2 regions of the Rhizobium sp. R86522 genome follow, and region 2 is predicted to be linked to the other one. Evidence: predicted binding sites of a transcription regulator. Region 2 holds the regulator's gene; the other holds the start of a gene.
The links. The regulator PhoB, encoded in region 2, activates phosphate uptake and scavenging genes when phosphate is short. The targets are predictions, from matches to a motif close to TGTCATNNANCTGTCAT.
Positions count from the first base shown of each region.

Region 1: ppk2 (polyphosphate kinase 2) is a predicted target of PhoB. The motif match lies at 3,957-3,973, and genes of this name have one in related genera.

Region 1 covers NZ_JAXHBX010000001.1:4,013,342-4,029,510, forward strand. Annotated here, with positions in the region: gene SJY08_RS19400 (sulfite exporter TauE/SafE family protein) at 1-405, opposite strand, end outside; gene rplS (50S ribosomal protein L19) at 684-1,214, shown strand; gene SJY08_RS19410 (EamA family transporter) at 1,283-2,113, opposite strand; gene leuC (3-isopropylmalate dehydratase large subunit) at 2,296-3,705, opposite strand; gene SJY08_RS19420 (hypothetical protein) at 3,787-3,927, opposite strand; gene ppk2 (polyphosphate kinase 2) at 4,036-4,929, shown strand; gene SJY08_RS19430 (glycosyl transferase family 90) at 4,934-5,941, opposite strand; gene SJY08_RS19435 (amino acid ABC transporter permease) at 5,938-6,756, opposite strand; gene SJY08_RS19440 (transporter substrate-binding domain-containing protein) at 6,794-7,591, opposite strand; gene SJY08_RS19445 (nuclear transport factor 2 family protein) at 7,813-8,319, shown strand; gene SJY08_RS19450 (aldo/keto reductase) at 8,389-9,219, opposite strand; gene SJY08_RS19455 (L,D-transpeptidase) at 9,372-9,902, opposite strand; gene SJY08_RS19460 (response regulator transcription factor) at 10,054-10,737, shown strand; gene SJY08_RS19465 (cyclic nucleotide-binding domain-containing protein) at 10,855-11,310, shown strand; gene SJY08_RS19470 (exodeoxyribonuclease III) at 11,333-12,139, opposite strand; gene SJY08_RS19475 (outer membrane lipoprotein carrier protein LolA) at 12,256-12,927, opposite strand; gene SJY08_RS19480 (DNA translocase FtsK 4TM domain-containing protein) at 13,038-15,689, opposite strand; gene SJY08_RS19485 (ammonium transporter) at 15,891-16,169, opposite strand, start outside.
Region 2 covers NZ_JAXHBX010000001.1:3,331,161-3,347,329, forward strand. Annotated here, with positions in the region: gene SJY08_RS16095 (Hsp33 family molecular chaperone) at 1-547, opposite strand, end outside; gene argF (ornithine carbamoyltransferase) at 667-1,584, opposite strand; gene SJY08_RS16105 (aspartate aminotransferase family protein) at 1,599-2,801, opposite strand; gene SJY08_RS16110 (GcrA family cell cycle regulator) at 3,239-3,784, shown strand; gene phoB (phosphate regulon transcriptional regulator PhoB) at 3,912-4,595, opposite strand; gene phoU (phosphate signaling complex protein PhoU) at 4,621-5,334, opposite strand; gene pstB (phosphate ABC transporter ATP-binding protein PstB) at 5,381-6,181, opposite strand; gene pstA (phosphate ABC transporter permease PstA) at 6,203-7,561, opposite strand; gene pstC (phosphate ABC transporter permease subunit PstC) at 7,558-9,018, opposite strand; gene SJY08_RS16140 (PstS family phosphate ABC transporter substrate-binding protein) at 9,084-10,139, opposite strand; gene phoR (phosphate regulon sensor histidine kinase PhoR) at 10,326-11,582, opposite strand; gene ppk2 (polyphosphate kinase 2) at 11,787-12,668, shown strand; gene SJY08_RS16155 (hypothetical protein) at 12,722-13,903, opposite strand; gene SJY08_RS16160 (NAD(P)H-dependent flavin oxidoreductase) at 14,164-15,123, shown strand; gene SJY08_RS16165 (DUF1176 domain-containing protein) at 15,172-16,169, shown strand, end outside.

The DNA of each region.
Region 1 (16,169 bases), 680 kb from region 2:
CAGAGGGCTTGCGGGATGGCTTTCACCCTTGGACTTCGGCCTCAGCTTGGGGCCGGCTGCAAAAATAGCGGTCGCACCGAGCAGCAGCCAAGGGACCATGGAGCGGAAGGCCGGGTTCGACAGCGAGATCAGGAAGAGCGAACCGCCAACCGCTCCGACTGCCGAAACGATGCCGAGCACAATTGCGCCGCGCTTCATCTCCTTGAGCTCGGCGCGATAGGCAAGCGTAGAGGTGATATAGCCCGGAAACTGCGTGACCGATGAGGTCGCGTTGGCGCTGATCGGGGGAAGGCCGGCGAGGGTCAGCGCGCCGAAGGTCAGGAAGGTCCCACCGCCCGCAATGGCATTCACTGCTCCCGAAAGAAAGCCGGATGCGAAGAGCAGGGCGATCAGAGCCATAGACATGCGAACTATCTCCACCGTGATGAGGAGGACGTGATAGGAGGAGAGTTCCTGCGCCGCAAGGCTTCGCACGGGATCGGCCATGCAAAAATTCGCCGCGTTAGGGGTGACAAGCGGAGCGTCTTGGTGTATTGCCCGCCTCGGAAATGGGCTCTTCGCCCGTCTGCCACAACAAAGAACTGCGAATTCGCTCCGGCCCGTCAGGGTCAATATCCTCAGGCTCGTTCCAAGGGATCATCGTTGAGCGCTCTGGCTGTTTCAGAAGAAAACCGAGGTTAGACATGAACATCATTCAGCAGCTGGAAGCCGAACAGGCCGCCAAGATCGAAGCCAAGCGCAAGCTTCCGGAATTCTCCCCGGGCGACACGGTCCGCGTCAACGTTACCGTCAAGGAAGGCAACCGTACCCGCGTACAGGCCTATGAAGGCGTTTGCATCGCTCGTTCGGGCGGCGGCATCAACGAGAGCTTCACGGTTCGCAAGATCTCCTACGGCGAAGGCGTCGAGCGCGTATTCCCGGTCTACTCGCCGCTCGTCGAAAGCGTCGAAATCGTTCGCCGCGGTAAGGTCCGTCGCGCAAAGCTCTACTACCTGCGCGATCGTCGCGGCAAGTCGGCTCGTATCGTCGAGAACACCGGCACCCGCGCTCGCAAGCTGAACGACGCCGAACGCGCCGCCGTTGCCGAGGAAAAGGCACGTCTGGAAGCCGAGAAGGTCGCAGCAGCACAGGCACTGGCCGCCGAAAAGGCAGCAGCCGAAGCCGCTGAAAAGGCCGCTGCAGCTGCAGCAGCCGCAGAAGCTTCTGCCGAATAAGCAGCTGCCAGCATATCGCATGACGAAAGGCTCCGGTTTCCGGAGCCTTTTTTCGTTTGGGCGGTCTGTCAGAGACTGACGCTGATTGCGCCGCCGGCGACGATGACGCATGCCACCAGGCGCCGGAACGTCAGAGGCTCACCCAGCAGTAGCGCGCCGATCAGAACCGCGAAGACAACGCTCGTTTCGCGCACCGCCGTGACGAGGCCCGCCGGGGCATAGGCGTAGGCCACGACGACGAGGCCATAGGCGAACATGGCAACGACGCCTCCGCCGGCCGCCTTCCAGGTCAGCGGCGAGCGCAGGTCGATCACCAGGCCCCTGCGTGTCACGGCAAAGGCGATTGTGATCATGATGCCAAAGAGAAAGAGCACCCAGAGAGCATAGGCGATGGGTTGTTCGACCAGCTTCACGCCGCGCGAATCGACCGTCGAATAGCAGGCGATGATGAGGCCGGTCGTCAGCGCAAAGAGGATCGACGAAGTTGCAGCCCGGGTTTTGCCCAGCGAGAGGCTCATGATGCCGGTCGCGATCAGGATCACGCCCAGTGTTTGCCAGGGTCCCAGTACCTCACCAAAGAAGACGAGGCCACCCAGCGTGACAAGCAGAGGCACGGTGCCGCGAACGATGGGATAGACCTGGCCGAGCTCGCCATGCCTGTAGGCTGCGACCAGGAACAGGCTGTAACCCACCTGCAGACCTGCCGAGGCCAGGATATAGGGCCACGCGGCGGCGCCCGGGATGGCAACGGTAAAGAGTAGGGGAAGCGTGATGATGCTTCCGGTCAGGCTCATGACGGTGATCGACCAGAGTTGATCGGCTCCGGTCCTCAAGAACGCATTCCAGCTGGCGTGCAGGATCGCGGCGACGAGCGCCAGCCCAATGGCAACGGCACTCACGATCGCGACCGGCGGTGCGAGAGGGCGAATTCACTGATGTTCATGGGAGTTCCGCGGGCGGTATGTGACAGTTTTATGACATCGCGACGATAGCCGCTTCGCCTACCTTTGCAACGGGGCGCCAAAAAGAAACCGCCCGCTTTTCAGCGGACGGTCATTGGTGTCATCAGTCTGATGCCGACTTACTTGAAGCTGCGGATGTCGACGAAGTGGCCGGCAACGGCGGCTGCGGCTGCCATGGCCGGCGATACCAGGTGGGTACGGCCCTTGAAGCCCTGGCGTCCCTCGAAGTTGCGGTTCGAGGTCGAGGCGCAACGCTCGCCCGGCTTCAGGCGGTCGTCGTTCATGGCGAGGCACATGGAGCAGCCCGGCTCGCGCCAGTCGAAGCCGGCAGCCTTGAAGATCTTGTCGAGGCCTTCGGCTTCCGCCTGTTCCTTCACGAGGCCAGAGCCCGGAACGATCATGGCGGAAACAGTCGAGGCGACCGTCTTGCCTTCGACGACCTTGGCCACTTCGCGCAGGTCCTCGATGCGGCCATTGGTGCAGGAGCCGATGAAAACGCGATCAACCGCGATATCAGTGATCTTGGTGCCCGGCTTCAGGCCCATGTAGTCGAGTGCACGCCATTTGGAGGTGCGCTTGTTTTCATCCGCGATCTCATCCGGGTTGGGAACGACGCCTTCGACGGAGACGACGTCTTCCGGCGAGGAACCCCAGGAGACGATCGGCGGCAGGTTGGCAGCGTCGAGCACGACGACGCGATCGAAATGCGCGCCTTCGTCGGACTTCAGCGTCTTCCAGTAGGCAAGCGCCTGCTCGAGGGCTTCGCCCTTGGGCGCGCGCGGCTTGTCCTTGATGTATTCGAAGGTCTTTTCGTCAGGCGCGATGAGACCGGCGCGGGCACCGCCTTCGATCGTCATGTTGCAGACGGTCATACGGCCTTCCATCGACAGGGCTTCGATCGCTTCGCCGGCGAACTCGATGACGTGGCCGGTGCCGCCGGCCGTGCCGATCTCGCCGATGATGGCGAGGATGATGTCCTTGGCCGTGACGCCTTCGGGCAACTTCCCGTCGACGCGCACCAGCATGTTCTTCGCCTTCTTCTGGATCAGCGTCTGGGTGGCGAGCACGTGCTCGACCTCGGACGTGCCGATGCCATGCGCGAGTGCACCGAAAGCGCCATGCGTAGAGGTATGGCTGTCACCGCAGACGATGGTCATGCCCGGCAGGGTAAAGCCCTGTTCCGGACCGACAATGTGCACGATGCCCTGACGCTTGTCGGAAGCCGAGTAGTATTCGACGCCGAATTCGGCTGCGTTGGTGGCAAGCGCCTCGACCTGGATGCGGCTTTCCTCGTTCTTGATGCCGAGGTGGCGGTCCGGCGAGGTCGGGACATTGTGGTCGACGACTGCCAGCGTCTTCTGCGGGGCGCGGACCTTGCGGCCTGCCATGCGCAGACCTTCGAAGGCCTGCGGGCTCGTCACTTCATGCACGAGGTGACGGTCGATATAGAGAAGACAGGTGCCGTCGTCCTGACGATCGACGACGTGGTCGTCCCAGATCTTGTCGTAAAGGGTGCGAGGTGCGCTCATGGGTGAGTTCCATCCAGACTGAAGTAACGGGATTTCTTGAAGTGTGAGGTCTTATCGCGCCGGTTGTCCGGTCACAGGAGCTCAGCCGCGAAGGCTCGCAAGGGCCCCTTGAACGCGCGCGAAGAAGCGTGCCGGCAGACGCTTGTGGTCCTGCAGCACGATGAACTGGTTCGCGAGGCATCCGAATTTCGATCCCATGACCGGCGTCATACCAGTTTTCATGAATGTCGGCAATTGCTTCGAGTGCCCCATGACATGCGACTGTCATGAAGCTTTCTTGCAAGCATGATTGATCTTCGTCAGTATCGAACTCCATTCGGAACCGGCGCCATGAACGAAGAGATCCACCGCATCAAGACCGAACTCCTCGACAGCTTCGACGAGGAGCTGGAGCAGCAGCTGGAGGAGGATAGGCTTGACCAGCTCGTCGCCGACGGCATGTCCGAACCGATGATCGACCGGAAGATCTACTTTCGCGAACTCTTTCGCCTCCAGCATGAGTTGGTTCGCCTGCAGGACTGGGTTCAATACAAGAAGCTGAAAGTGGTCGTGCTGTTCGAGGGCCGTGATTCGGCTGGCAAGGGAGGCGCGATCAAACGCGTGACCCAGCGGCTCAACCCGCGCGTCTGCCGGGTCGTCGCCCTGCCGGCGCCGACCGAGCGCGAGCGCAGCCAATGGTACTTCCAGCGCTATGTGCAGCATCTGCCGATGGCGGGTGAAATGGTGCTGTTCGACCGCTCCTGGTACAATCGCGCCGGTGTCGAGCGGGTCATGGGTTTCTGCACGCCGGACGAGCTCGAAGAGTTCTTCCGCTCCGTCCCGGAATTCGAACGCATGCTGGTGCGCTCCGGCATCATCCTCGTCAAATACTGGTTCTCGATCACCGACGAGGAGCAGGAATTCCGCTTCCGGATGCGGATCAACGATCCCCTGAAGCAGTGGAAGCTCTCGCCGATGGATCTCGAAAGCCGGGTACACTGGGAAAGCTATACCCGCGCCAAGGAAGAGATGCTGGAGCGCACGCATATCCCGGAGGCACCCTGGTGGGTCGTCCAGGCCGTCGACAAGAAGAAGGCGCGTCTCAACATGATCGCGCATCTGCTGAAGCAAGTGCCTTACGAGCATGTGCCGAAGGAAACGATCGAGCTTCCCGCGCGGGTGCGCAATGAGGACTATATCCGCCATCCCGTGCCGGCGGACATGTATGTCCCTGAAACCTATTGACGGTTCATCCAGGCTGAAATTCGCGCGTCTGCTGAAAGAAAAGGTGGCTGAAGGCTGATGGGGGAAGCTGTCCCGTCGCTTCGAAATATTTCTGGAGCACCAGCAGGGAGATCTTGCGCTCGGTCTTTCGATCGCAGAACGAGGCAACATAGGCGTTGGCGTTCGCCACGATGTCCTGCGCCCAAAGCGGATCCCGTTCCAGCGCCGCAATCTTGTCTTCTAGGTCGCTGAAATCGGGGCGCACCTCGACGAAGTGGCGGTCAGGGATCAGGCCGCCTTCCATGAACCATGTCTCGTAGCGCCCCTTCGGCATCACGCAAACACTGCCGGAGGCCATGATCCATTTCAGGTTGGTGGCGACATCGAAGCCCTCGATGGACAGGATATAGCGATAACCCATCTGGTCCTGCGGGCTCAGAAATCCTTTTGACCTGAAGCCCTCCTTGGTGTCCCCGACATGGCCGACATCGGCAAACGCGCTCTCATGATGCCGGCGGAGCAGTTCGGAGCGCAGCGGATTGTTGAGCGCTCCGCGCCACACGGCCATGGGCTTCTTCTTCTCCCAGGGCGTGTCATCGTAGCACAGCCGGAAATGCCTGAGCTTGTCGAGGTTCAGAAGCACGGAGTTTCCGTTCTCCCCGTCAGTCGGGCGACTTTTGACAAGGCTTGGCGCGTTCGGAACCCAGGTCACGTCACCGAAGAGATAGTTGACCTTCAGTTGGGTGGGAAAGTAGCGCAGATACTCGTCCAGATCGAAGTAGTAGCGGCTCCGGCCTCGATCGACTGCATCAAGCCTCACACCCGGTTTTGCGGCACCGTGACCCAACTTGTTGCAGTAATTTGCGCGCCGAACGAGTTCATCGAGTTCCGGCGCGTCTTCCAGATCGCGCAGGATCGACTTGCTTCTTTGTAGAAACCACTCCCTCGGCAACGCGTGACGGGCAATTCCCGTCGCGTAATAGCGGACCCGGTTGATGGTCGTCGCTGTGCCGCCAAGTGAAGGGAGCCTCATCCGCGACGCTCCCTCATGCGCTGTTCAAAGCCTCGCAGGAGGATCGACAGGCCGATTGTGAGCACCAGATAGACATAGGCCACGATCGAATAGGTCTCGAAGAAGCGAAACGAGCCGGAGGCGTAGACCTTGCCCATCTGGGTGATGTCGGCAACCCCGAGGACCGAAACGAGGGATGAGTCCTTCACCATGGCCACGAAGTCGTTCGACAGAGGTGGGAAGATGACGCGGATCGCCTGAGGAAAGACCACCAGACGAAAGCGCTGGCCGCGGCTCAAGCCAAGCGCCTTGGCCGCCTCGATCTGACCCTTGTCGATCGACTGGATCCCGGCGCGGAAGATTTCGGCGATGAAGGCCGAATAGCCGATCATCAGCGCAATGATCGCACGCCACATCAGGGAGATGTCACGCACCACCATCGGCTCGGCAAGGCCCGCCGATACGAGGGGTGACGTTACGAGGTTGTAGAGTGCGACGAAGCCTGGCGCACCAACGAAGGCGATGTAGAAGAGCAAGACGATGATCGGAATGCCGCGCACGACTTCGACGTAGAAACGGGCGATCTGGCGCAGGACAAGGCTGTCCGACATTCCCATGAGTGCAATCAGCAGGCCAAGCGCCGTCGCCAGGGTAAAGCCGATCAGCGTGACGAAGATCGTCACCCAGAGCCCCTTGGCCACCGTGTTGAAGACCTGGGCATAGAGGTCGCTGACGAAGATGACGCCAGCAAGGGCTGCCGCCAGCACAAGGAAGGCGATCAGCCACCAGGGCCGATCGCCTTTCTGGTCACCCTGGGGAAGGGTCTGAAATGCCATCAGTCACCCGCCTTCAGGTCGCAGGCACGGACGCGGTTCATTCGCCCATCTTGTAGTCTAGGAACCACTTCTTGTTCAGCGTCTCGATGGTGCCGTCGGCCTTCATCGCGGCGATCGCAGCATTGACGGGAGCGACGAGTTCGGAGCCCTTCGGGAAGATGAAGCCGAAGTCTTCCGAACCGAGCGGGCCACCGACGAGCTTCAGCCCGCCATTCGAGGCATCGACATAGCCCTTGCCGGCGGTGCCGTCCGTCAGCACCACGTCGACGTCACCGGTCTTCAGTGCCTGGACGGTCGCGCCGAAGGTTTCGAACAGCTTGATGCGCGGGTTCTGCTCGTTGCCGTCGAGGATCTCATAAACGGCCGTGTAGAAGGGGGTCGTGCCCGGCTGTGCGCCAACAAGACCGTCTTCAACGGCGGCGAAGCTCTTGCCGTCGGTAAACCGGCTCTCGTCACCGCGAACCAGCATGAACTGCTCGGAGCGCATGTAAGGGTCGGAGAAATCGACCTTCTCCTTGCGGTCTTCCTTGATCGTGATGCCGGTCATGCCGATCTCAAACTGGTTGTCCGACACGGCCTGAATCATCGCATCCCAGGAGGTGTTCTGATACTCGACGGTGAAATTCAGCCGCTTGGCGATCTCGTTCATCGCATCATATTCCCAGCCGATCTGCTGACCCGATTTCGGGTCGACAAACTGCAGCGGCGGATAGGCATTTTCCGTCACCACGACGACCGTCTTGCCGCCGAGATCCGGCAGTTCGGTTGCATGGGCCGAAAGAGGCAGCAGGGCAAGAGCGGAGAGACCGGCAAGGACAGCGCGGCGAAACAGCATGGAAATCTCCCGAATTGTGGCAGCGCACAGTGTCACATCTTGTTCAGGGATGGCAAGAAGCGCCCATACAGGAGAGCATCTCCGGCTCCTTGTTCTTGTGGAGCAGATCTCGTGGCGGTTCTGTTTTACAGACTTCGGCTGAAAAAACTGCCTTCTACCTGCATCGGTCAGCAAGCGATATCAACGGATGGTCTTCCCTTGCTGTCTTTGAGGTTGAAACCATGATCAAGCAATCGGCCGTTCTTGCCGTTACCCTCAGCCTGTTTTCACCGCTGGCCCATCCCGCACCGGTTTTCGCTCAGGAGGCTGTGGTTGCCGCGGCCGACAAGGAGGCTCTGTTCACGAGCCCCGATCCAAAGCTGCATGCCAACAAGCAGGTCGTCTATCACATCATGCGGGACCTTCTGGAGGCCGGGCACTGGGACCAGGCCGACCGCTTTTTGACGGAGCGTTACATCCAGCACAATCCGAACGTCGCGTCGGGCCGGGATACCGTCGTCGCGTTTTTCACAGAGGTCCTGAAAGTCGAGAAGAAACCGATCCCCGAGAAGCTTTCGACCCCCGTGGCTTTCGTCACAGCCGAGGGCGATCTGGTGACCGTCGGCATCGTCCGTGAGGAGAAGGATCCCAAGGATCCGTCGAAGACCTACACCACTACATGGTACGACACCTGGCGGATCGTCGATGGCAAGGCCGACGAGCACTGGGATTCGGCCGTCAAACAGTGAACGGCAGACGGGCCGCCTCCTTCTCGGGAGGCGGCCCGTCTCATGTCGATCCGCAGTGTCTCACGTGAATCAGAAGGTTGTCGTCTTTGGATCCGGTCCGATACGGGCGCCCGCATCGTCGAGACCGTTTAACGTATCCAGATCTTCCGCCGACAATTTGAAGTCGAAGACCTTGAAGTTCTCGCTGATCCGCGACGGCGTGACCGATTTCGGAATGACCACAAGACCATTGTCGATGTGCCAGCGGATGATGACCTGAGCCGGCGTCCGACCGAGCTTGGTGGCGATATCAGCAATGGCAGAATGACCGAGCAGCTTGCCTTGGCCCAGCGGGCTCCAGGATTGCGTCGCAATGCCATGCTTCTCATGGAAGGCGCGCGCCTCGCGCTGCTGGAAGTCCGGATGAAGTTCGATCTGGTTGATGACCGGGGTTACGCCCGTCTCGGCGATGATCTTCTCGATGTGCTCCGGATAGAAGTTGGACACGCCGATGGACTTTGCGCGTCCTTCTTCCTTCAGCTTCACGAATGCCTTCCAGGTGTCGACGAAGAGGCCACGATGAGCCGAAGGCCAATGGATGAGATAGAGGTCGACATAATCGGTTCCCAGCCGCTTCAGGCTGGCATCGAAGGCTTTCAGCGTCTGGTCATAGCCTTGTTCGGTGTTCCAGAGCTTGGTCGTGAGATAGATTTCCGACCGGTCGATCCCGGACTGGCGGATGCCTTCGCCAACGCCCTCTTCATTTTCATAGACGGCGGCCGTGTCGACATGGCGATAGCCGGCCGAAAGCGCGGCCTTGACGGCCGGAGCCGCTTCGTCGTTCGGGGTCTGCCATACGCCCAGCCCCACCTGGGGAATGCGGGTGCCGTCGTTCAGGGCAATATGCGTCTGGTCTGTCATCAATATCTCCAGATGTGTCATTGGTTGCGCTTGGCGCGAAATCGTTGGCGGTCACGAAGAGGCGCAAAAAAAGCGCCGTCCGCCTTCCCGGTATTTAGGATGCTCCGCCATCGGTGAAAGGCCCGCTCCGCGCAAAAGCCCTTAATCTCCGTTCAAAGAACCTGAAGCGTGGTGCTGGGACCGAGATGAGGGAGCAGGCGCCGCATATCCCGAGGACTGATGGCGACGCAGCCCTCTGTCGGTGTGTAACCGGGTCTTGCGATGTGAAAGAAGATTGCAGAGCCACATCTGCGCTTGCGGCTTCGCAGGTTCCAGTCGAGCACGATGCAGACGTCATACAACTCGTCGGTCCGCTGCAGTGTTTCATGACTGGGTTTGAAGGGTGCGCGGACGGGGCGATTGTAATTCGGGTCGCCGACTGCGTCGCACCAGAGCATGTCGGATGATGATCGGCGCATGCTCAAGAGGGTGGAGGGCCAGGGCCCTCGGTCACCCCGGCGATAGGCAAAGAGCAGAGGCATGACCGCGATCGGTGTCGCGCCATCACCCTCACGCTTGCGACTGGTGCGGCCGCCGCGGCCGAGGGCCGCTCGAAAGGTCAATGATCCCGCCTGAAGAATAGCCTGTCTTTGATTGCCGGGAGCGGGGCGGACCAATAGTCGTTTGACTGCTGAGCGTGCGATTTTCGCTGCATTCCGCCTCTTGGTCACGACTTTTTGCCTTGTTCGTGAATATTGTTGTATTCATAGCCCTTAAACGGCTGCGAGTAAGGCTTACATCCGGTGTACTTGGGCAGCAAGACCCGAGCACGGGACCAATTCGGAAGGATAACGGATGACGACGCGGACCATTCTGCTTGTAGATGATGACGACGATCTGAGGCAGATCCTGGTCGAGCAGCTCTCGCTCTACGAAGAGTTTGCGCTCATGCAGGAAAGCAATGCGACCCGCGCCATGCAGACGGCAAAAGCCGCCCAGATCGATCTGATGATCATGGATGTCGGGCTGCCGGACATGGATGGCCGCGAAGCGGTCAAGCTCCTGCGCAAGGGCGGTTTCAAGTCTCCGGTGATCATGCTGACGGGTCACGACACGGATTCCGATACCATCCTCGGCCTCGAAGCGGGTGCCAATGATTATGTCACCAAACCCTTCCGCTTCGCCGTTTTGCTCGCCCGTATCCGCGCGCAATTGCGCCAGTTCGAGCAGAGCGAGGACGCGACGTTCGGGGTCGGTCCCTATCTCTTCAAGCCGAGCCAGAAACTGCTGACGACGGAGGACGGCAAGAAGATCCGGCTGACGGAAAAGGAATCCGCAATCATCCGCTATCTCTATCGCGCCGGCCAGAAAGTGGTGACGCGCGATGTTCTGCTCGAAGAGGTCTGGGGTTACAATTCCGGCGTGACGACCCATACGCTCGAAACCCATGTCTACCGGCTTCGCCAGAAGATCGAGCGCGATCCCTCGAATGCCGAAATCCTGGTCACCGAAAACGGCGGCTACAAGATCGTTCCTTGAACGACGGATCAGAATGCGACGGGGATGAAGGCGACCTCTGTGTCGTTTTCATCCCCGTTTTGCGTTATGGACTGACAGCGGGCGTATCGAGGATGCCCGATCGGACCAGGAAACGTCATGTCACTCAGCGACGATATCGAGCTTTTGTCGGCTCTGCCTCTCTTTTCCGGTCTGGACAAGGATCAGTTGCGGCTGATCGCTTTCGGTGCCGAGCACAGGCAGGTCGCAGCGGGTCAGGCTCTCTTCCGGGAAAAGGCGCCGGCAGAATGCGCCTATGTCGTCGTTCGCGGCGAGATCGAACTTTATGTCATCGGCCGTGATGGAAAGCCGCATCTGGAAGCTCGGGTCGGTCCCGGGATCATGTTGTCCGAGCTTGCCCTGATCACCATGGTGGAGCGCAAATACACTGCCGTTGCGGTCGAGGATGTCGACGTCATCAGGATCACCCGCACGCTCTTCCACCGACTGCTCGAGGAGTATCCGCAGATGGCGCGCCAGGTCGAGGGGCGTATCAAGCAGTCGCTTGCGGCTCTGATCGACGGGGCGGAAGCGCTCGCGCCGAAATTCTCCTGAATAGCCGACGTTATATCGCCTGCTATGGATTCTGGAAGCGGGCCGTCACCGGAACATGGTCCGAAGGCTGGTTCCAGCCACGCGCTTCCTTGAGGATATCGACGCGCGACAGAAGTGGCGCGAGATCCGCAGACGACCAGATGTGATCGAGACGGCGGCCTCGGTCCGCTGCGGCCCAATCCTTCGCCCGATAGCTCCACCAGGTGTAGAGCTTTTCCGAAGCCGGTAGGTGCTGGCGCATCAGGTCGACCCATTTGCCCTGACGCATGATGTCGAGCAAGCCTTCGGTCTCAACCGGCGTATGGCTGACGATCTTGAGCATCTGCTTGTGAGACCAGACATCGTGTTCGAGCGGCGCAATGTTGAGATCGCCGACCAGAATGGAGCCCGTGTTCGGTTCCGCCTCGGCGGACAGGGCCTTCATCTCTTCGATGAAGTCGAGCTTGTGCCCGAATTTCGGGTTGATCTCGCGGTTCGGCTCGTCGCCGCCGGCCGGCACATAGAAATTGTGCAGGCGGATCCTCCGTCCGGCCCATTCGAAGACTGCCGAGATGTGCCGGCTGTCGCCGACGCCGCAGTAATCCTGCCGGTGGTCCTCCGCCAAGGGCAGTTTCGAGCAGATTGCCACCCCGTGGTAGCCCTTCTGCCCATGGATCACGATGTTGGAATAGCCGAGTTCTGCGATCTCCGCTGCCGGGAACTGGTCGTTCTGGCACTTGATTTCCTGCAGGCACAGGATGTCCGGATTTTCACGCTTGAGGAAGTCCTGGACGATCGGCAGGCGCAGACGCACCGAGTTGATGTTCCAGGTCGTGATTGCGAGTGTCATCGTGGCCGCCTTGAATGTTCCCTTGGCTTCTTAAGGTGTTCGGGTGCCCATGAACAGGAAAAGGCGGCTGATCCCTTGCGATCTGCCGCCTTCTCCACAGGTCGAAACAGAATGTCTTAGCCGCCGCGCTTCTGGCCGTGGACTTCGGCATAGGGAATTTCAAACACGCTCGGGTCGAACTGCACGCCGTTCTGCACATTGAAGATCATCACCGACGTATCCTTCTTCTGCACATCGGTGATCGTCCACTGGCGCAGTTCGTAGGACTTCGGATCGAACATCAGGGTGATCGTCGAATCGCCGAAGATCGTCCGATCGCCGAGCACGATCGTTGTCAGGTCCGCTTCCTGCTTGACGTCGCGGACCATCTGGTTGCCGAGATCGATCCGGTTGGCGAGAAGCAGGCTGAGCGGCGTCTTGTTGAGCGGGTAGAGATCCCAGGTCTTCAGCTTGGTATTGCCGATGACGACATTTTTGCCATCGGAAATCACGCGCATCGGCGATGGCTGTTCATAGTTGAAGCGCAGCTTGCCCGGACGTTCGATGAAGAACTTGCCGCCTGTCTGCTCGCCCCGCGGACCGAACTGGACGAATTCGCCCATCATGGTGCTCACGCTCGAGAAATGGTCGGCGATCTGCTGGGCCGCGCCCGCCTGTGCGAAGGCGGGGAACGGCAGAGCGGCGCAAGCCATAATCGCGGCCGTACCCAGCACGAACTGGCGACGGCTGGCCAACATCGGGAGGCGGGCGCTGCGTTCCTTGATTTCTTTCATGCGATACTCCTTCATATGCTTTCGGTCTCGCCGAAAAAGGCGGCGGCTTCATGACCGTCATCGCCTGTGCCGCTGCGGCAACTCGTCCGCACGTCCGCTTGTTCCATCCCAGAACCGATTGGTGCCTACTCTTCGGTCGGCACCAGAATTTCGCGTTTCCCGGCATGGTTCGCAGGGCCGATGATGCCCTCTTTCTCCATGCGCTCGATCAGGGAGGCGGCACGGTTATAGCCGATGCCGAGACGACGTTGGACATAGGAGGTCGACGCCTTGCCGTCACGCAGCACGATGGCGACCGCCTGATCATAGGGGTCATCCGATTCGCCGAGGTTTCCGGTTCCAATAGGACCGCCGCCATCTTCGCCATCCTCGTCGTCGTCGACGGTGATCGCTTCGAGATATTGCGGTGACCCTTGTGTCTTGAGGTAAGCAACGATTTCTTCGACCTCATGGTCGGAGACAAAGGGGCCGTGGACGCGCTGGATGCGCCCGCCACCGGCCATGTAGAGCATGTCGCCCATGCCGAGTAGCTGTTCGGCCCCCTGTTCGCCGAGAATGGTCCGGCTGTCGATCTTCGACGTCACCTGGAAGGAAATACGGGTCGGGAAGTTGGCCTTGATCGTACCGGTGATGACGTCGACCGATGGGCGCTGGGTTGCCATGATCACGTGAATACCGGCTGCACGGGCCATCTGTGCAAGCCGCTGCACGGCGCCTTCGATGTCCTTGCCGGCCACCATCATCAGGTCGGCCATTTCGTCGATGATGACGACGATATAGGGCAGGGGCTGCAGGTCGAATTCTTCCGTCTCGTAGATCGCTTCGCCCGTCTGGCGGTCAAAGCCGGTCTGCACGGTGCGGGTCAGGACCTCGCCCTTTTCGAGCGCTTGGGCGACACGGGCGTTGAAGCCGTCGATGTTGCGAACGCCGATCTTCGACATCTTCTTGTAGCGCTCTTCCATCTCGCGGACGGTCCATTTGAGCGCAACCACGGCCTTCTTCGGATCCGTGACAACGGGAGAGAGAAGATGCGGGATGCCGTCATAGACGGAGAGTTCCAGCATCTTCGGATCGATCATGATCAGGCGGCACTGCTCCGGTGTCATCTTGTAGAGGAGCGACAGGATCATCGTGTTGATGGCGACCGACTTACCTGAACCGGTGGTGCCGGCGACGAGCAGATGCGGCATCTTGGCGAGATCGGCGATCACCGGTTCGCCGCCGATCGTCTTGCCGAGCGCCATGGCAAGCTTTGCCTTGTTGCCGTCGAAGTCGCGGGAGCCGATCAATTCACGCAGGTAAACGGTCTCGCGCGTCTGGTTGGGCAGTTCGATGCCGATCGCGTTGCGACCGGGGACCACGGCGACACGGGCGGCAATTGCGCTCATCGAACGTGCAATGTCGTCGGCAAGGCCGATGACGCGCGACGACTTGATGCCGGGTGCCGGCTCGAGCTCGTAGAGCGTGACGACCGGGCCTGGCCGGACATGGATGATCTCGCCCTTGACGCCGAAGTCGTCGAGAACACCCTCCAGCAGGCGGGCATTGTGCTCCAGTGCCTCGGCAGACAGCGTGGCGTCGCGTGTAATGGCGCGCGGCTCGGCCAAAAGATGGACGGACGGCAGCTGGAAACCTTCGGGACGCAGGAAGGATCCCTGCGCGTCGCGCTCCATGCGGGCGCCCGGCTTGGGCCGTGCTGCGGGTGCCGCAACGCGCGGCGAGGCTCCGGCAGCCTTTGCCGGCGCTGATCGCACGCCGTCGTCGGAAAGGATGCCGGCCGGCCGCGGCAGATCGTCGAGACCGAAATCGTCTTCGTCGTCATCGAAGTGTCCAGCCGACATGGGCGGCGGGGATACGATCGAGCGGCCGGTCGGGCGCAGAGGTGCGCCATCCAGGGAGGGTTCAACACGAGCATTGAGCGGTGGTGCCTTGGCGCGCACCGGCTCGTTGAGTGTCCCGAATTCGTCATCGTTGAAATCATAGGGCTGTTCGAAATCGCGCTCGCGACGATCGCTGGAGGTCAATCCGAACAGGCGTCGGACGCGGGCGCGCGTCGTGTACCAGTTGTGAGTTAGCGCACCCATGACAAGAGCGATCGGGCCTTCGCGTTCGTCGTCTTCCTCATCGTCTTCGAAGACGGGTGTCTTCGGCTTGGCGCGGACGAGCGGCGCGACCGGCTCCTCGTCATCCGCCGGCTCGACGGCCTTGCCGACGATGCCGGCCGCAAATAGCATCAGCCAGGTCGCCGGCAGGGCCAGTACCGCACCCAGGATCATGGCGAATGTCGACGTCGGATAGGCGCCGATGAAGAGTGCCGGAAAGCGCAGAATGAGATCGCCGAGCACGCCGCCTGTTCCACTCGGCAGGGGCCAGGTCTGCGGCGGCGGAAAACAGCCGACGGCGGCTGCCGCCACCAGGGCACCTGCAACCCAGGCACCGAGGCGGGCCGGGATGCGGGTCACTCGGCGTCCGCCGATGAGGGCGAAGGACCAGGCCATGACCGGCAGGAGCGCCAAAAGACTGCCGAGCCCGAAGAACTGCATCATCAGGTCGGCAAAGACTGCGCCGGACAGTCCGAGAATGTTCGTCGGCGGATTGTCCGTCGCATAGGAGAGGCTCGGATCCGAAACGTTCCAGGTGGCGAGCGCCGCAACTGCGAGCACGAGAAGAAGAAACAGACCAAAGCCGGTCAGTGCCAGGATCTGGCGCAGCAGGAAGGCTGACAACGCCGAGCGCGTCGAGTGCTCCGGAAGCGTTGCTGAATGGCTTCTGCTCATGGGGTCTCTGTCCGTCCTGTTGCCGGTGATCACATTGATCCCCGCCCAAGACGGAGATCGCCAGCTGCTAGACTACAGGATCGAGGGTTAATGCTGCATTAACCATGCGTGACAGGGAGCCGTCGTCAATTCCCGATAAAAAACGCCCGGGTGATGAGACCCGGGCGCTGCCGCATTTGAACCGCAAGGATCCGAGGGATCTTAGCTGTGGTAGGCAGCTTCGCCGTGCGAGGCGAGGTCGAGGCCTTCGCGTTCGGCTTCAACCGGCACACGCAGACCGACGATCAGATCGACCAGCTTGTAGAGGATGATCGAGCCAATGCCGCACCACAGAATGGTGACGACGACAGCATAGATCTGGGTCATGACCTGGCCGCCCATGGTAACGCCTTCAGCGTAGCCGATGCCGCCCAGCGAAGCCGATGCGAAGACGCCGGTTGCGATGGCACCAAAGAGGCCACCGATACCGTGAACGCCGAA
Region 2 (16,169 bases):
GATCGAAGAGTTCGGCGGCTCCCAGGCGTACGCGTGTCGGGATCTGTTCCGACTGGCGGAAGTAGACGCCGGCAATGTCTTCCAGCGACGTTCCATCGAGCGGCACAATACCCTGATAGGGCTGCATGAAGGAGCCCTGATCAATGGTAAAGGCAAGCACGCCTTCGCCGAGGAGCTCCTCGGGCGAAGCACGACCGGCCGCGACTGCATCGGCCACAGCCTGCTCGTCGAAGCGGGCATAGGCGCGCACGTTTTCAGGCGAGCTGAAATCGGCAACCAGCAGGTCGACCGGGCCATCGCCCTTGGTCTGGACCGTGAACTTGCCCTCGAACTTCAGCGATGTGCCGATCAACACCGTCAAGACTATGGCTTCGGCGAGAAGCCGCGCGACCGGCGCCGGATAGGCGTGACGGTCGAGAATGGAATTGATCAGCGGTCCGAGCTGGACCGCGCGGCCGCGCACGTCGAGGCCCTCCACCTGGAAGGGAACCACACGATCGTCACCGGCGAAACCGAATTCGCCGAGTTCTGCTTGTCTCATCGACATGAATGTACTCCCGGCACTTGAAGCGCCAAACGCTGGGCCCGAGCGGCCCGATCAGAAACGGCACAGATGGGATCACCCGTGCCAAAGGTCAAGTCGGGCGCCAAAGCCCCTGCCCGGCCTCAGATCGCGCCGAGGCACCAGGCAAGGATCGACTTCTGCGCATGCAGGCGGTTCTCGGCCTCGTCGAAGACCACCGACTGCGCGCCATCGATCACCTCGTCGGTGACTTCTTCGCCGCGATGGGCCGGCAGGCAGTGCAGGAAGAGGGCCTCCTCCTTCGCCTTCTTCATCAGCTCCGCATTGACCTGGAAAGGCTGGAAGACGTTATGGCCGCGTGCCTTGTGCTCCTGGTTCATCGACACCCAGGTGTCCGTGATCACGGCGTCAACGCCGGCGACCGCACGATCGGCATCATGGCACAGCATGATCTCGCCGCCGTTGTTGCGGGCCCAGTTGAGGATCTTGTCATCGGGCTCAGAGCCGAGCGGCACGGCCATGTTCATCCGGTAGCCGAAACGGGCCGCACCTTCGACCAGCGAATGGAGGACATTGTTGCCGTCGCCGGTCCAGGCGAGCGTCTTGCCCGTCACGGGGCCACGATGCTCCTCGATGGTCATGATGTCCGCCATGATCTGGCAGGGGTGGGTGAGATCCGTCAGGGCGTTGATGACCGGAACCGTCGCATGCTCGGCCATCTCCAGGAGACGGGTATGGTCAGTGGTACGGATCATGATCGCATCGACATAGCGCGACAAAACCTTGGCAGTGTCGCCAATGGTCTCGGCGCGACCGAGCTGCATTTCCGTGCCGGACAGGAACAAGGTCTCGCCACCGAGCTGGCGCATGCCGACATCGAAAGAAACACGCGTGCGGGTGGACGGCTTCTCAAAAATCATTGCCAGCATCTTGCCGGCGAGCGGCTTGTCGGCGGTGCCGGCCTTGGTCGCCTGCTTGCGGGTCTTCGCGTCCTCAAGAATGCCGCGCAGGTCCCCGGCCGTCATGGCGGAGAGATCGAGAAAATGCTTCGGAGATGCCATGAATGGGTCCTGTCTTAGGCAGATGCTGCGACTGCGGCCTTGGCGCGGATGTGCTCCGCAGCGTGTTCGATACGGGCGAGACCGTCGCGAGCTTCTTCGGCGGTCACCGTCAGCGGCGGCAGGAGACGGATAACATTGTCGCCGGCGGGAACGCCGAGCAGATGCTCGTCGCGCATTGCCAACAAGAGTTCGGTGTTCGGGATCTTGGCCTTGATGCCGAGCATCAGGCCTTCGCCGCGCACTTCCTCGATCACATCTGGGTAACGATCCTTCAGCGAGGCGAGACCCTGGCGGAAGACGAGCGCTGTGTCGCGAACATTGTCGAGGAAACCGTCGCCGAGCACGACGTCGAGAACAGCATTGCCGACCGCCATACCAAGCGGGTTGCCGCCATAGGTCGAGCCATGCGTTCCGGGTTTCATGCCGTAAGCGGCCTCTTCGGTTGCCAGGCAAGCGCCGAGCGGGAAGCCACCGCCGATGCCCTTGGCGACCGCCATGAGGTCGGGCGTGATGCCGGCCCATTCATGGGCAAAAAGCTTGCCCGTGCGGCCAACACCGCACTGCACTTCGTCGAGGATCAACAGCAGGCCGTGCTCGTCGCAGAGGTCGCGCAAGACGCGCAGCATCTCCACCGGGATCGGACGAATGCCGCCCTCGCCCTGCACCGGCTCAACCAGGATTGCAGCGGTCGCGTCTGTGATTGCCGCCTTGACGGCTTCGATGTCACCAAAAGGCACCTGGTCGAAGCCGGGCGCCTTGGGGCCGAAGCCCTCCAGATACTTCTCCTGGCCACCCGCTGCGATCGTCGCGATGGTACGACCATGGAAGGCGCCTTCCATCGTGATGATGTGGAACTTCTCCGGGTGCCCCTTGGCGAAGTGATAGCGGCGGGCCGTCTTGATCGCGCATTCCAGCGCCTCGGCGCCGGAATTGGTGAAGAAGACGCGGTCGGCGAAGGTCACATCGGTCAGGCGCTTGGCCAGCACTTCCTGCCCCGGCACCTCGTAGAGATTGGAGAGGTGCCAGACCTTGTCGGCCTGATCTTTGAGGGCGCCGACGACATGGGGATGCCCATGGCCGACCGAGGTGACGGCAACGCCGGCGGCGAAATCGAGATAACGCTCGCCACTTTCCGTCACAAGCCAGACGCCCTCGCCTCGCTCGAAACGCAGCGGCGCCCGATTATAGGTCTGATAGAGCGGCGTAGCTTCGGCCATGGCTTTCACGTTCCTTCTCGACGATCCGCCCAAGGGACGGCGCGGCCCTTTGCAGGCCTCGAAACAATTAAAAATGCCGCCTTGCGGCGGCGCGGGCACTATCGGCATTTCACCCTGCAATGTCAACGAATTCCATAGGAATCGCAGGAGTAGGCGCCGATCTGGCCGGCTCGCGCCAGAAGCGTGCGCGACAAGATTCCACCTGTTGCATACTTGACTCACTCGGGAAGCAAGTTGGGGAAAACCGGAAAATCGATTCCAGATGATTCCCCCGACTCTTGTCACGGAGTCAGCGTGCCACTAGGTTAAATTTCATTAATAGATTGCATGCGGCGGAAGTGCTCACCGACAGTAACGAGGCGGTTATGTTTCGAATTCGTTCGAAGCAGGGGTGACGGATTCTGCCATGACAGACGCGAGCGGCGGAGAGAAGTGGCATGACAACTGCGCAATGGAGTGACGACAGGGTCGAAAGACTGAAACGGCTGTGGGCCGAAGGCCTCAGCGCAAGCCAGATTGCGGCACAACTCGGTGGCGTGAGCCGAAATGCCGTTATCGGCAAGGTACACCGACTGAACCTTCCGGGTCGGGCCAAGGCAGGCGGAAGCTCGACTGCGGCACGTCCGGCAAAACGTCCGGCGCAGACCCAGCGTCCGGCGACCTTCCAGAACCGCCCCGCGGCAGCAACGACCACGCGTACCGTGACCCGTGCAGCTGGTGCGACAATGCTGAAGGAAGAGATCGAGGTCGAGGCTTACGAGGAAGTCGAAGTTCGGCGCCCGCTGAACGTTGTCGTGCCGATTTCGCGGCGCCTCGCCCTGACGGAACTGACCGAGCGCACTTGCAAGTGGCCGATCGGCGATCCGATGAAGGACGATTTCCACTTCTGCGGCTGCGAAATCGCTGACAGCGCGCCCTACTGCACCTATCACGCGAAGCTCGCCTATCAGCCGGTGAGCGAACGCCGCAAGGCAGCCCGCTGATATCAAGCGAAGCTTAGAGCATTAAACGGGTCCCGCGGGGCCCGTTTTTCGTTGCCGCCTGTCGCCCGCGAAAAAGGGCCGCAGCGGACAATCCGCGCGGCCCTTGCCCCATGGTGGGTTCGACTTGTCAGGCTTCCATCGAATAGCCGGCACCGCGAACGGTGCGGATGACATCCTGCATGTTGGAGAAGTTGAGAGCCTTGCGCAGGCGGCCGACATGCACGTCGACCGTACGTTCGTCGACATAGATGTCATGGCCCCAGACTCCATCGAGAAGCTGCGAGCGAGAGAAGACCCGGCCAGGCGACGCCATCAGGAACTCCAGAAGGCGGAACTCGGTCGGCCCGAGACGGACCTCGCGGCTCTTGCGATGCACCCGATGCGTCTCGCGATCGAGCTCGATGTCGCCGCAGCGCAAGACGCTGGACAGAACTTCGGGCTTTGCACGCCGCAGCATGGCCTTGACGCGTGCCATCAGTTCCGGGGTCGAGAATGGCTTGACGACATAGTCGTCGGCACCTGTCGCCAGACCACGCACGCGCTCGCTTTCCTCGCCGCGCGCCGTCAGCATGATGATCGGCAGACGCTCGGTCTCGGGTCGCACGCGCAACCGGCGGCACAGCTCGATGCCGGAGACGCCCGGAAGCATCCAGTCCAGGATCAGCAGATCCGGCACGCGCTCCTGAAGCCGGATCTCGGCTTCGTCACCTCGCAGAATCGTCTCGACCTCATACCCCTCGGCTTCGAGGTTATAGCGTAGGAGGACGGACAAGGCCTCCTCGTCTTCTACCACGGCAATCTTCGGCTGCATCAAAAACAAACCTCGCTGGCCAACGTCACTCGGTGATCGCGCCGACGGAAGACGTCAGATCTTCCTTCGGTCGCTCACCTTCCGGCTGGGCGCCGGTGGTCATGTAGTAGATGGTTTCCGCGATGTTGGTCGCATGGTCGCCGATGCGCTCGATGTTCTTGGCGCAGAACAGAAGATGGGTGCAACTCGTGATGTTGCGCGGGTCTTCCATCATGTAGGTCAGGAGTTCCCGGAACAGCGAGGTGTAGATCGCGTCGATCTCTTCGTCGCGGTCACGGATCGATTTCGCCTTCTCAGCCGAGCGGGTCGTGTAGACATCGAGCACTTCCTTGAGCTGGGCGAGTGCCAGGTCGGAGAGATGTTCGAGGCCACGCGCGAGTTTGCGCGGCACGCCGGTCGCCTGGATGGCCACAACGCGCTTGGAATTGCTCTTGCCGAGGTCGCCGACACGCTCGAGATCGGCAGCGATGCGAAGGGCACCGATGATCTCACGCAGGTCGGATGCGACCGGCTGACGCTTAGCGATCGTGACGATGGCCTTGTCGCCGATCTCACGTTCCATGGCATCCATGAGCACGTCGTCGGAGATCACCTTCTGGGCGAGGGCGGCGTCGGAGTTGACCAGAGCACGCACGCTTTCGGCGACCATCTGTTCCGCCAGACCGCCCATTTCGGAAATGCGGCGCATCAGGAACTTCAGTTCATCGTCGAAGGCAGAGTAGATGTGAGAGGAACCCATGAGAAACGTCCTTGAATTTGAGGTGAGCCGAGGGTGACCTGGAGGCTCAGCCGAAGCGGCCCATGATGTAGTCCTGGGTGCGCTGGTCATCCGGATTCGTGAACATCTTGTCGGTGTCGTTTTCCTCGACCAGTTCGCCGAGGTGGAACATGGCGGTACGCTGCGAGACGCGGGCTGCCTGCTGCATGGAGTGCGTCACGATGACGATCGTGAAATTTTCACGCAGTTCGTGAATCAGCTCCTCGACCTTGGCGGTCGCGATCGGATCGAGCGCCGAGCAGGGCTCGTCCATCAGGATGACTTCCGGGCTGACCGCGATCGCACGGGCGATGCACAGCCGCTGCTGCTGGCCGCCGGACAGACCGGTGCCGGTTTCCTGCAGTCGATCCTTCACCTCGTTCCAGAGGCCAGCTTTCTGCAAAGACGTCGCGACGATTTCGTCCATGTCGGCCTTCTTGGCGGCGAGACCATGGATGCGCGGCCCATAGGCCACGTTTTCGTAGATCGACTTCGGAAACGGGTTGGGCTTCTGGAATACCATGCCAACCTTGGCCCGCAATTGCACGGGATCGACCCGGCTGTCGTAAATGTCTTCGCCATCGATCTGGATATCACCCGAGACGCGGGCGATCGACACCGTGTCGTTCATCCGGTTCAAGCAGCGCAGGAAGGTCGACTTGCCGCAACCCGATGGGCCGATGAAGGCCGTTACAGCGCGATCCCGTATGTCGACGTTGACATCCTTCAAGGCATGTTTTTCGCCGTAGTACACCTGCACGCCACGGGCGGTGATCTTGATTTTGGGCTGGTTCACGGAAGTCTCCGTCAATATGGATGCGTGATACATTCGAGGGTGTCCTTCTGGGATTTACCAACGGCGCTCGAAGCGGCGGCGCAGGACAATGGCAAGGATGTTCATGACCAGCAGGAAGAGCAGCAGAACAATGATGGCACCCGAGGACCGTTCGATAAAGGCCGGATCGGCACGCGACGCCCAGGAATAGACCTGTACCGGGAGTGCGCTGGCCGGGTCGAGGAAGCCACCTTCAAACGGCCCCGCCGGATAGTTCGCCACGTAGGCAACCATGCCGATCAGCAGCAGCGGGCCGGTTTCACCCGCTGCGGATGCGAGGCTGAGGATCGCTCCGGTCATGATGCCGGGCGCGGCCAGAGGCAGGACATGGTGGAACACAGTCTGCATCTTCGACGCTCCGACGCCCAAAGCGGCATCGCGAATGGATGGCGGGACGGCACGGATCGCGGCGCGCGTCGCAATGATGATGGTCGGCAGCGACATCAACGTGATGACCAGCGCCCCGACAATCGGGGAGGATGCCGGGAGCCCTACGAAGTTGATGAAGACCGCAAGTCCAAGGATACCGAAAACGATCGACGGCACGGCAGCAAGGTTCGAGATGTTCACTTCGATCAAATCGGTGAACCAGTTTCGCGGCGCGAATTCCTCGAGATAGATCGCGGCAGCCACGCCGAGAGGCAAGGACATGATCACCACGAGGAACATCATGTAGGCCGTACCCATGATGGCGATGCCAAGGCCCGCGGCTTCCGGGCGCAAGTCGGACGCATCAGGCGCCGTGATGAAGCTCCAGTTGAACTTCGATGCGAGGATGCCAGCTTCGACCAGCTTGTCGGCCAGGTCCAGCTGCGCGGGAGTCACATTGGAATCCCGTTCAGCTATTTCGCGCGTCACGCGACCCTTGAGATAGCCATCCACGCGGCCTGTGGCGAAAACGTTCACAGTGATCGTCTGGCCTACCAGTGACGGATCGGCCAGGACAGTGTCGCGCAGCCGAGCCGGAGCATCCTTGGAAATCATGTCGGTGACTTCCTTTCGGGACATGCCCTCGACTGCAATACCCTCTTCGGCCAGATACTTGACCAGAGATTCACCCAGGATGCGCGCGTAGCCGATCGTCGTCACCGAAGCCATCTGCGCCGGATCGCGCGAACCGGTCTTGTCCACGACCGCAGCGTCGATCACGACGGGATAGCTGATCGTCGCCTGAACGAATGCCGAAGAGCCGTCACGGATAATGGTGAACAGCATGATCGCCAGGGTGAGCAGCGCGATCACGATCGCGGCGACACCATACATGCGGAACCGAATTTCTGCGGCATTGCGACGCTTCATCAGCGGGGTCTCGCTCATGAGCGAACTGCCGGCCTGCGGCATTGCGAAAGGAGTGCGATCGATGATGTCGGTCATTCGTATTGTTCCCGGTATTTGCGCACGATCCAAAGCGCGAAGATGTTGAGCCCAAGCGTAATCACGAACAGCGTTAGGCCAAGCGCGAAGGCCACGAGCGTCTCCGGCGAGTCAAAGGCAAGGTCGCCCGTCAACTGACTGACGATCTTCACGGTGATCGTCGTCATGGCCTGGAAGGGGTTCAAGTCCAGCTTGGCGGCTGCCCCTGCCCCCATGACCACGATCATGGTTTCGCCGATTGCACGGCTGGCGGCGAGCAGGACAGCCCCGACAATGCCGGGAAGGGCCGCAGGCAGCACGACCCTGCGGATGGTCTCGGATTTCGTCGAACCCAGGCCCAGAGCCCCGTCGCGCATCGACTGCGGCACGGAATTGATGATGTCATCGGCCAGCGACGAGATGAAGGGGATGTTGAGGATGCCGATCACGAGCCCGGCGGTGAGAACCGAGGACCCCGAATTACCGAGACCAAATGGCATGGCGAAATAGTCGCGCAGGAACGGGCCGACGGTCACTAGTGCAAACAGGCCGAACACGACGGTCGGGATGCCGGCGATCACTTCAATCACCGGTTTGACCACTGAGCGGACCCGCGGCGAGGCATATTCTGCCGTGTAAATCGCCGCGAACAGGCCAATTGGAACGGCTACACACATCGAAACGAAACTAATGTAGAGCGTACCCCATAGAAGCGGGATCAGACCAAGTTCGGAACCGCCGCGGAACTGCGGGTTCCAGGTCAAGCCAAAATAGAAGTCCCAGATGGGATAAAGTCCAAAGAAGCGGATACTCTCTGAGAGGAGAGACATCACGATGCCGAAAGTAGTCAGGATCGCCACGCCGGCCGAGGCGATCAACAGCCAGCGCACAAAGGTTTCCGACACATTCCGGGCACGGAAGTCACGGTGAACGCGCATGAAGGCGAAGATGAAGCCCGACACCGCGAGGACCAAGACGGCAACCGTCATCATCGTTGCGCCAGAGCGCTGCATGACGCGGTATTCCTTGGCGGCCTCGAAGATTTCAGGCCGGACTTCTGCACCCAAAGCAACCCCGACCTCGGCCAGGCGCCCCCGAACGTCCGAAAAATCAGCCCGCATGTTCTGCAATTCATCGTCAGACAAGCCGGATCGCTGCTGCAGGGCGTCAAGGCCATCGGCGATGCGGCGCACGTCTTCGACCGCAAGCGTCGTGGATGTGGCGTCGAATGCCACCTGCGAACCCAGCAGACCGACAATGCGCGAGTCGATCCACAAAGGCTGCGCGACAAGCCAGATGGCCATCAGCAGGAAGGCAGGCACTGCCGTAAACAAGGCAACAGTCTGACCATAATAGCCCGGCAGCGAATGAAGGTTCCGGGCATCGCCGTTCGCGCTCTGCATCGCGCGTCGCCTGCCAAAGAAAAAGCCAATCACGGCCAATGTCAGTAGGATTAAGGACAGAATGCCGACGCTCATGGGAAATCCGGTTTTCGCAAGAGGAAGGAGGGCGCCTCGTGGCGCCCTCCTGTGTCAGATAAGGATCACTCTACCGGCGCCATCGGCGTACCAGCGGCAACCATTTCCTGGGTCTTCTTCAGTTCTGGGTCCGACACGAGGCCATAGGCAGCCAGCGGGCCGTCAGGACCAGCCATCTCGTCCGATACGAAGAAGTCGATGTATTCCTGCAGACCCGGGATCACGCCGAGATGCGCCTTCTTGACGTAGAAGAAAAGTGGACGCGAAACCGGATACTCGCCCTTTGCAATGGCTTCAGTCGTCGGAACGATACCGTCCATCGTGGCAACGCGCAGCTTGTCGGTGTTGTTCTGGTAGAACGACAGACCGAATACGCCGATGCCGTTCTTGTTCGCGTCAACGCGGGCCAGCGTCTCGGTGTAGTCGCCGTCGATATCAACGGAAACGCCATCGGTGCGCAGCGCCAGGCAAGCCTTGGCGGCTTCTGCGGCCTTTGCCTTGTCGTCAGCGGCGGTCGAAGCTGCCAGATGCAGGTCGTAAGCGCCCGACTTCTTGCAGCCGGCTTCGATAACCTTCACGTCGAACACTTCGCGAGTGCCGTGCTTGGTGCCCGGAACGAAAGCGAGGATATCCTGCGCAGGGAAGGAAGCGTTTACATCAGCCCAGGTCTTGCGGGTGTTGTCGACGAGCGCGCCGTCCTTAACAACCTTGGCAGCCAGCGCGCCATGGATGTCAGCCGGGGTAAATGCAAATTCCGGACCGTTGAGGTCGGAAGCGAAGACGATGCCGTCATAGCCGAAGCGAACTTCCATGACTTCGGTCACGCCGTTCGATACGCAGAGCTCGTAGTCACCCTTGGACATGCGCGAGGACGAGTTGGCGATGTCAACTGTGTTGGCGCCAACGCCTTCGCAAAGCTTCTTGCGGCCAGCACCCGAACCGCCGCCTTCAACGACCGGCGTCGGGAAAGAGAAGTTTTCGCCGAAAGCTTCGGCAACGATGGTGGAATACGGCAGCACGGTCGAGGAACCGGTAACCTGGACCTGATCACGAGCTGCAGCCGCGCCAGTGAAGGCAACGGAGGCGACCAGCGCCGCAACAGAAATTTTCAGAATGTTCATCATACTCTCCCGTGGATGAGTTTTTGTGTCTGTGGCCGCAATCGCGTCCGTCGCGGCCCGGCAGAGACGTCTTAGCGGCTCTTCGGCTTTGCTTTTATGTCAGTTCAATGAAACATTTGTGACAATTCAAGCCTCTGAAATTTAACGGGAAATTTTCAGAAGGCCCGACTTCTTCGGCTGAATGTGTCAGAAGCGCACGGTGAAGACGCTGCCACTGCCCAATTCCGACTTCACCACGAGCCGCGCCCGATGGCGCGTGAGGATATGCTTGACAATCGCAAGGCCGAGCCCGGTCCCCTTTTTCGAACGGCTGTCCTCGACATTGACGCGGTAAAATCGTTCGGTCAGGCGCGGCACATGTTCCGCGGGAATGCCAGGACCGTGGTCGCGGACGCTGACCTCCGTCGCACCGCCAGCATCGCGGCGGAGCGCAACCTCGACCACTTCGCCGTCTTGACCGTATTTGCAGGCGTTTTCGATCAGGTTTTCGAAGACCTCAACGAGCTCGTCGCGCTCACCCAAGACTTCGATCTTCTCCTCGGGGAGATCGAGGCGGATCTCGACGCCGAGCTCGGCTGCCAGCGGAGCGAGGCTGTCCCTGACATGGCCAAGGATCGGCGCGAGCTCCACCCTCTGGTCCGGTGCGACATGGGCTTTGAGCTCCAGCCGCGACAGGGACAGGAGATCGTCCACCAGGCGGCTCATGCGGTTTGCCTGATCGAGCATGATGGCGAGAAACCGGTCCTTGGCCTTCGCATCGTCGCGGGCCGGCCCCTGCATGGTTTCGATAAACCCGCGCAGCGATGCGAGCGGCGTGCGCAATTCGTGACTGGCATTGGCAACGAAGTCGCTGCGCATGCGATCAAGACGGCGCAGCTCCGAGATATCCTTGAACGACAGAAGGAAATAGGATGCGCCGGCCGCCTTGTCGGCATCGATCGGCGCGACCCGCACCACATAGACTCGTTCGGAAGGGTGACGCTCGGAGTGCTCGATCTGGTTGGGCTGAGCGGTTTCGATCGTCTCCCGGATCATGTCGAGGATCCCGGGGGAGCGCCAACGGGTCGAGACATGCAGGCCGACGACGAGCTCGCCGAACACCTTCTGAGCGGCCTGGTTCTGGGCAATCAACTCGGCCTCAGGACTGAGGACGAAGATCGGCATGTCGAGGCCGTCGAGCGATGCAAGGATAAGGGGAAGCGGATCAGCCGGCGAATCGGGCTCCGCAACGGTTAGCGTCGGCGCAGCCGGCGTGTCGTCCTCGGGCAGCTGCCGAAAAACCACGAGCAGGAAGAGCAGGACGAACAGCAGTATCGCATACCCGGTGGCAGCACCAGTCGCCCAGGCACTGACCGAAAGGACAGCGGCAGCGAGAATATAGACCCAGGCCGAAAGCAGCCGCCGGAGATCCTTGCGCCAACCGTCACCCCTATCATCCTGCATGCGCGCGCATTCTCCGCCCTGTCATTGTCCAAGTCTGATAGCCCTGATTCATGACAGAAGTTACACTGCTGTGCCATCACTTGCCGGGCCCTTTCCCCGGCGGATCGATCGATGTGCCGCAAGATGGAACCGAGATGCTTGAACTTCATTTCGGCTTGGGCTCAATTAAGACCATCGAAACGAGCAAGACAAAGGGAGCCGAGGATGGACGCGCAAACGGAAAAGAGGGCAGTTACCCTCTCGGTCGGTGAAACCCAGCAGGTCTTCGACATCGAACTGCCGGACCTGCCGGACTGGATCGAAGACAAGGCGCTTAAGTCCGGTGGCTTTCCCTATGACAAGAAGCTCTCCGAAAAGAACTACGCAAAGGAACTCACCCAGCTGCAGATCGAGCTGGTGAAGGTGCAGTTCTGGATGCAGAAGACCGGCGAACGCGTCATGGCCTTGTTCGAGGGCCGGGATGCCGCCGGCAAGGGCGGCGCCATCCATGCGACACTTTCTTATATGAACCCCCGCTCCGCTCGCGTGGTCGCCTTGACCAAGCCGACCGAAACGGAGCGCGGTCAATGGTATTTCCAGCGCTATGTCTCGCACTTTCCAACGGCCGGCGAGTTCGTGCTCTTTGACCGCTCCTGGTATAACCGCGCCGGTGTCGAACCGGTCATGGGCTTCTGCACGCCCGACCAGTACGAGAGCTTTCTCGAGCAGGTGCCGCGCTTCGAGAAGCTGATCGAACGGGAGGGCATCCGCTTCTTCAAGTTCTGGCTGGATACCGGACAGGAAATGCAGCTCAAGCGCTTCCATGACCGTCGTCACGATCCCCTGAAGTGCTGGAAACTCTCACCAATGGATATTGCAGCCCTGCACAAATGGGACGATTACACGAAGAAGCGCGACCGGATGTTGAAGGAAACCCACACCGAGCGCGCGCCGTGGACGGTGTTGCACGCCAATGACAAGCGCCGCGCGCGGTTGAACCTCATCCGCCACATGCTGCTGTCGCTCGATTACGAAGGCAAGGATGTCGAGAAGATCGGCAAGCTCGACAAGAAGATCATCGGCAGCGGCCCCGACTTCCTGAAGTGACCTTTATCTTTTGGGGGGAGCCAGCCGCACCCCGCCTCAAGCCCGCGTGACTGTCACTGGCCGGGCAGCACGCGGATCGCGTAGAGGTTCACGCCGCGTCCGCTGCCTGAGAGATCCGCATTGATCAAGAGGCGGCCCGGAGTGGACGGTGCCATGCCGTTGTCGAAGGAGACGCGGAACAGCGCATCGAGCTTTTGCGGGTTGACCGTGAAGCGGTGGCGCGGACAGTCGCCCATGCGCGGGAAATCGCATTCGACCGAGATCTGCACAGGCTCGTCATCAATCGACTGCACAGTGAGCGCAATCGTGGAGGTGCGGCCTGCCATTTCACGCAGAACCTCCGTCGGCACGGTCACTTCGATCACGCCAGCCTCGTCACCGCTGCGCGAGACGATCTGGGCGGCACTGCCGTCGCTGGCCGTGACAATATCGACGAGCGCATTGGCGCGGGGACGAAGCGCCGAGACCTGCTGCGGCGCAAAGACCTCGATCCAGTCATCCGAGAAGCCACCGCGTGCATCGAGCGCCTGCGGCCCGGCAGGCTCCGACGGGGAAGTCGTCTCGGGTGCTCCGGTAAAGTCTTCGGCTTCGGCGCGCGGCGGCGGATTGGGCACCGAGGTGTCGCGCTCGGCCTCCGTGAGCAGCAGCCCGGAGGAGTAGATCCACCATGCGCCGATCCCGAGCGTCGCCAAGAAAATCGACATGATGGTCAGTCGAGCCACAATCCCGCGGCGCCGGCGCGGTGCCTGCAGGGGACGCTCGGACCGCATGTCCGGCATTGGCCCTTCATCATCGGCATGAGCGTCAACAGACGCCCTCGCCGCGATTTCGGGCTCTTCGTCGAAAGAAGGCTCGCGGTAGCCTGTCTGGGCGCCGACTGGCGGATCACCTGCGGCGAAGCCGGGCTCGACACGACCGGTTCGCCGATCGGGCGGCGTTGGTGCCGTCGGCTCGGCAGCCCGCTGTGACGGCGCCGCCACCGGTGCGGCCGGGTGAGGCACCGAAGGTTCGGGACGCACTTCCAGACGCGTGCGCTCTTCGAGCTCGATGGAATGGATGAGCGCCTCCAGTCGGCGGCGCTGATAGTCTATGGATTCGGGGTCGTCGATGTTCTGCTTGCGCAGACCCGTTTCGAGCGCCTGACGGGCAGACTGATAGACCCGGGCGCGGGCCTCCGCATTCGAACGGTCGGCGCGCGCCAGGGCGTTCCTGATGGCCGTTTCCAATCCACTCATTGGCCGCCATACTCCTTCGGGGATCGCCCCAGCCACATCGCAATCATAGTTTCGATTCGGTAAACTCTGGATATTTCAAGCACAAGCCCGGAAAACCCGTATGGCGCCGAATAAACACAGGAATGAGGCTGCGTGGGCAATGTCAGCATTTCCGGGATCCGACGCTTGCATGACCGTCGAGCATAGGACCGGCTTTCCTCGCCGTCCATGTTCTGCTATTTGACGTTTGCGTAAACGTAAACTTCATGGGAGGTGAAGTGATGGCCCTGCCGCCGATCCTGAAAGACAATCTGAGGCTCCCCGTCGTCGCCTCGCCGCTCTTCATCATATCACATCCGAAACTGACGCTCGCCCAGTGCAAGGCGGGAATCGTCGGCTCGTTCCCGGCGCTGAATGCCCGGCCGGAGGCGCAACTCGACGAATGGCTGGCCGAAATCACCGAGGAACTCGCCGCTCACAATGCGAAGAACCCGGATCGCCCGGCCGCCCCCTTCGCAGTGAACCAGATCGTGCACATGTCGAACAAGCGGCTCGAGCATGACCTGATGATGTGCGTCAAATACAAGGTGCCCATCGTCATCTCCTCGCTCGGCGCCGTGCCGGAGGTGAATGCCGCGGTACATTCCTATGGCGGTATCGTGCTGCATGACGTGATCAACAACCGCCATGCCAATTCGGCGATCCGCAAGGGCGCAGACGGGCTGATTGCGGTGGCGACGGGAGCGGGCGGCCACGCCGGAACGCTCTCGCCTTTTGCCCTCGTCCAGGAAATCCGCGAATGGTTCGATGGACCGCTTTTGCTCGCCGGCGCGATTGCCAATGGCGGTGCGGTGCTCGCTGCCCAGGCAATGGGCGCCGACATGGCCTATATCGGCTCGCCCTTCATTGCGACGGAAGAAGCGCGTGCGTCTGACGAATACAAGCAGGCGATCGTCGATGCGCATGCCAACGACATTGTCTACTCCAACTACTTTACCGGCATTCACGGCAACTATCTGAAGCCATCGATCGTCGCCGCCGGCATGGACCCTGATAATCTGCCGGTAGCCGATCCCTCGAAGATGGACTTCGACAAGGCGACCACAGGCGCCAAGGCCTGGAAGGACATCTGGGGCTGCGGCCAGGGCATCGGGGCGGTGAAGGCCGTCGAGCCGGTCGCTGCCGTGGTCGATCGGTTTGAGCGCGAATATATAGGCGCAAAAAAGGCGATTTGCGGCTGAGACTGCCGCTGCTAGCGTCCCCGCAACACTGATTTGCGGGGACCCCATATGCGTCTATCCACTTTGAGCCTAACGCTTGCCGCTCTGGCCGGCAGCTCCTTTGCCGTCAACGCTGCCGACGGCGCCTACAAGGAGTTCAAATCCTGGCAGGTGAGTTGCTCGCAGACGCAGTCCTGCAGCATGCGCCAGTTCATCTCCGACAACCCCGTCTCGGGCTTGGAGCTGCAGCGCAGTGGCTTGCCGGAAGCGCCCGTCGCGCTTTTGATTTCCCCTTCCGAGAGTGCTCTTCTTGAGGGCGAGGGTGAGCTGATCGTTGCGATTTCGATCGACGGCGGTGCGCCGACGACCTTCAAGGACAAGGAAATCGCGATCGACGCAAATGCGCAGGCTCTCTCGCTGTCCGGCAACTTCATCGGCAGCGGCCTGATCGACAGCCTGAAAAACGGCACAACGGCCAAGATCACCATTTCCCGCAGTCAAATGACTGCCGAAGGCGACGTCCCGCTTGCGGGTGCTGCCGCGAGCCTGCTGTTCATCGACGAGTTCCAGAAACGTGTCGGTCACGTTGATGCCATGAGCGCCATGGGCGACAAGGCCCCGAATCCGCCCCCGCCGGTATCGGACATCCGCCGCTTCGCTGACTTCCCCGAAACAGTCCGCGCCCGCTTCGCTGATGGGGGCGAATGTGCGGAAACGGAAGAAGCCATGCTTGACGGCAACGCGCTTGCCCACAAAATCGCCGAGGAGCAGACACTTTATATTACGCCCTGCGGCATGGGCGGCGCCTACAACTTTCCCTATGCCGTCTTCGTGGAAGTCTATGGCACGGTATCGACACTGCCTTTCCCGACGATGCAGGAGGGCGCACCGAGTGCCGTCACCAGCGCCTTCAATCTGAGTTATGATTACGAGGCGAAGGCCTTCTCCGCCTTCTTCAAGGGACGCGGCGTGGGCGATTGCGGAACCTACAACGAATGGAAATTCGCAAAAGGCGCAATGGGCCCGCAACTCGTGCTCGTCGAGGAGGCGTTCAGGGACTGCCCGGC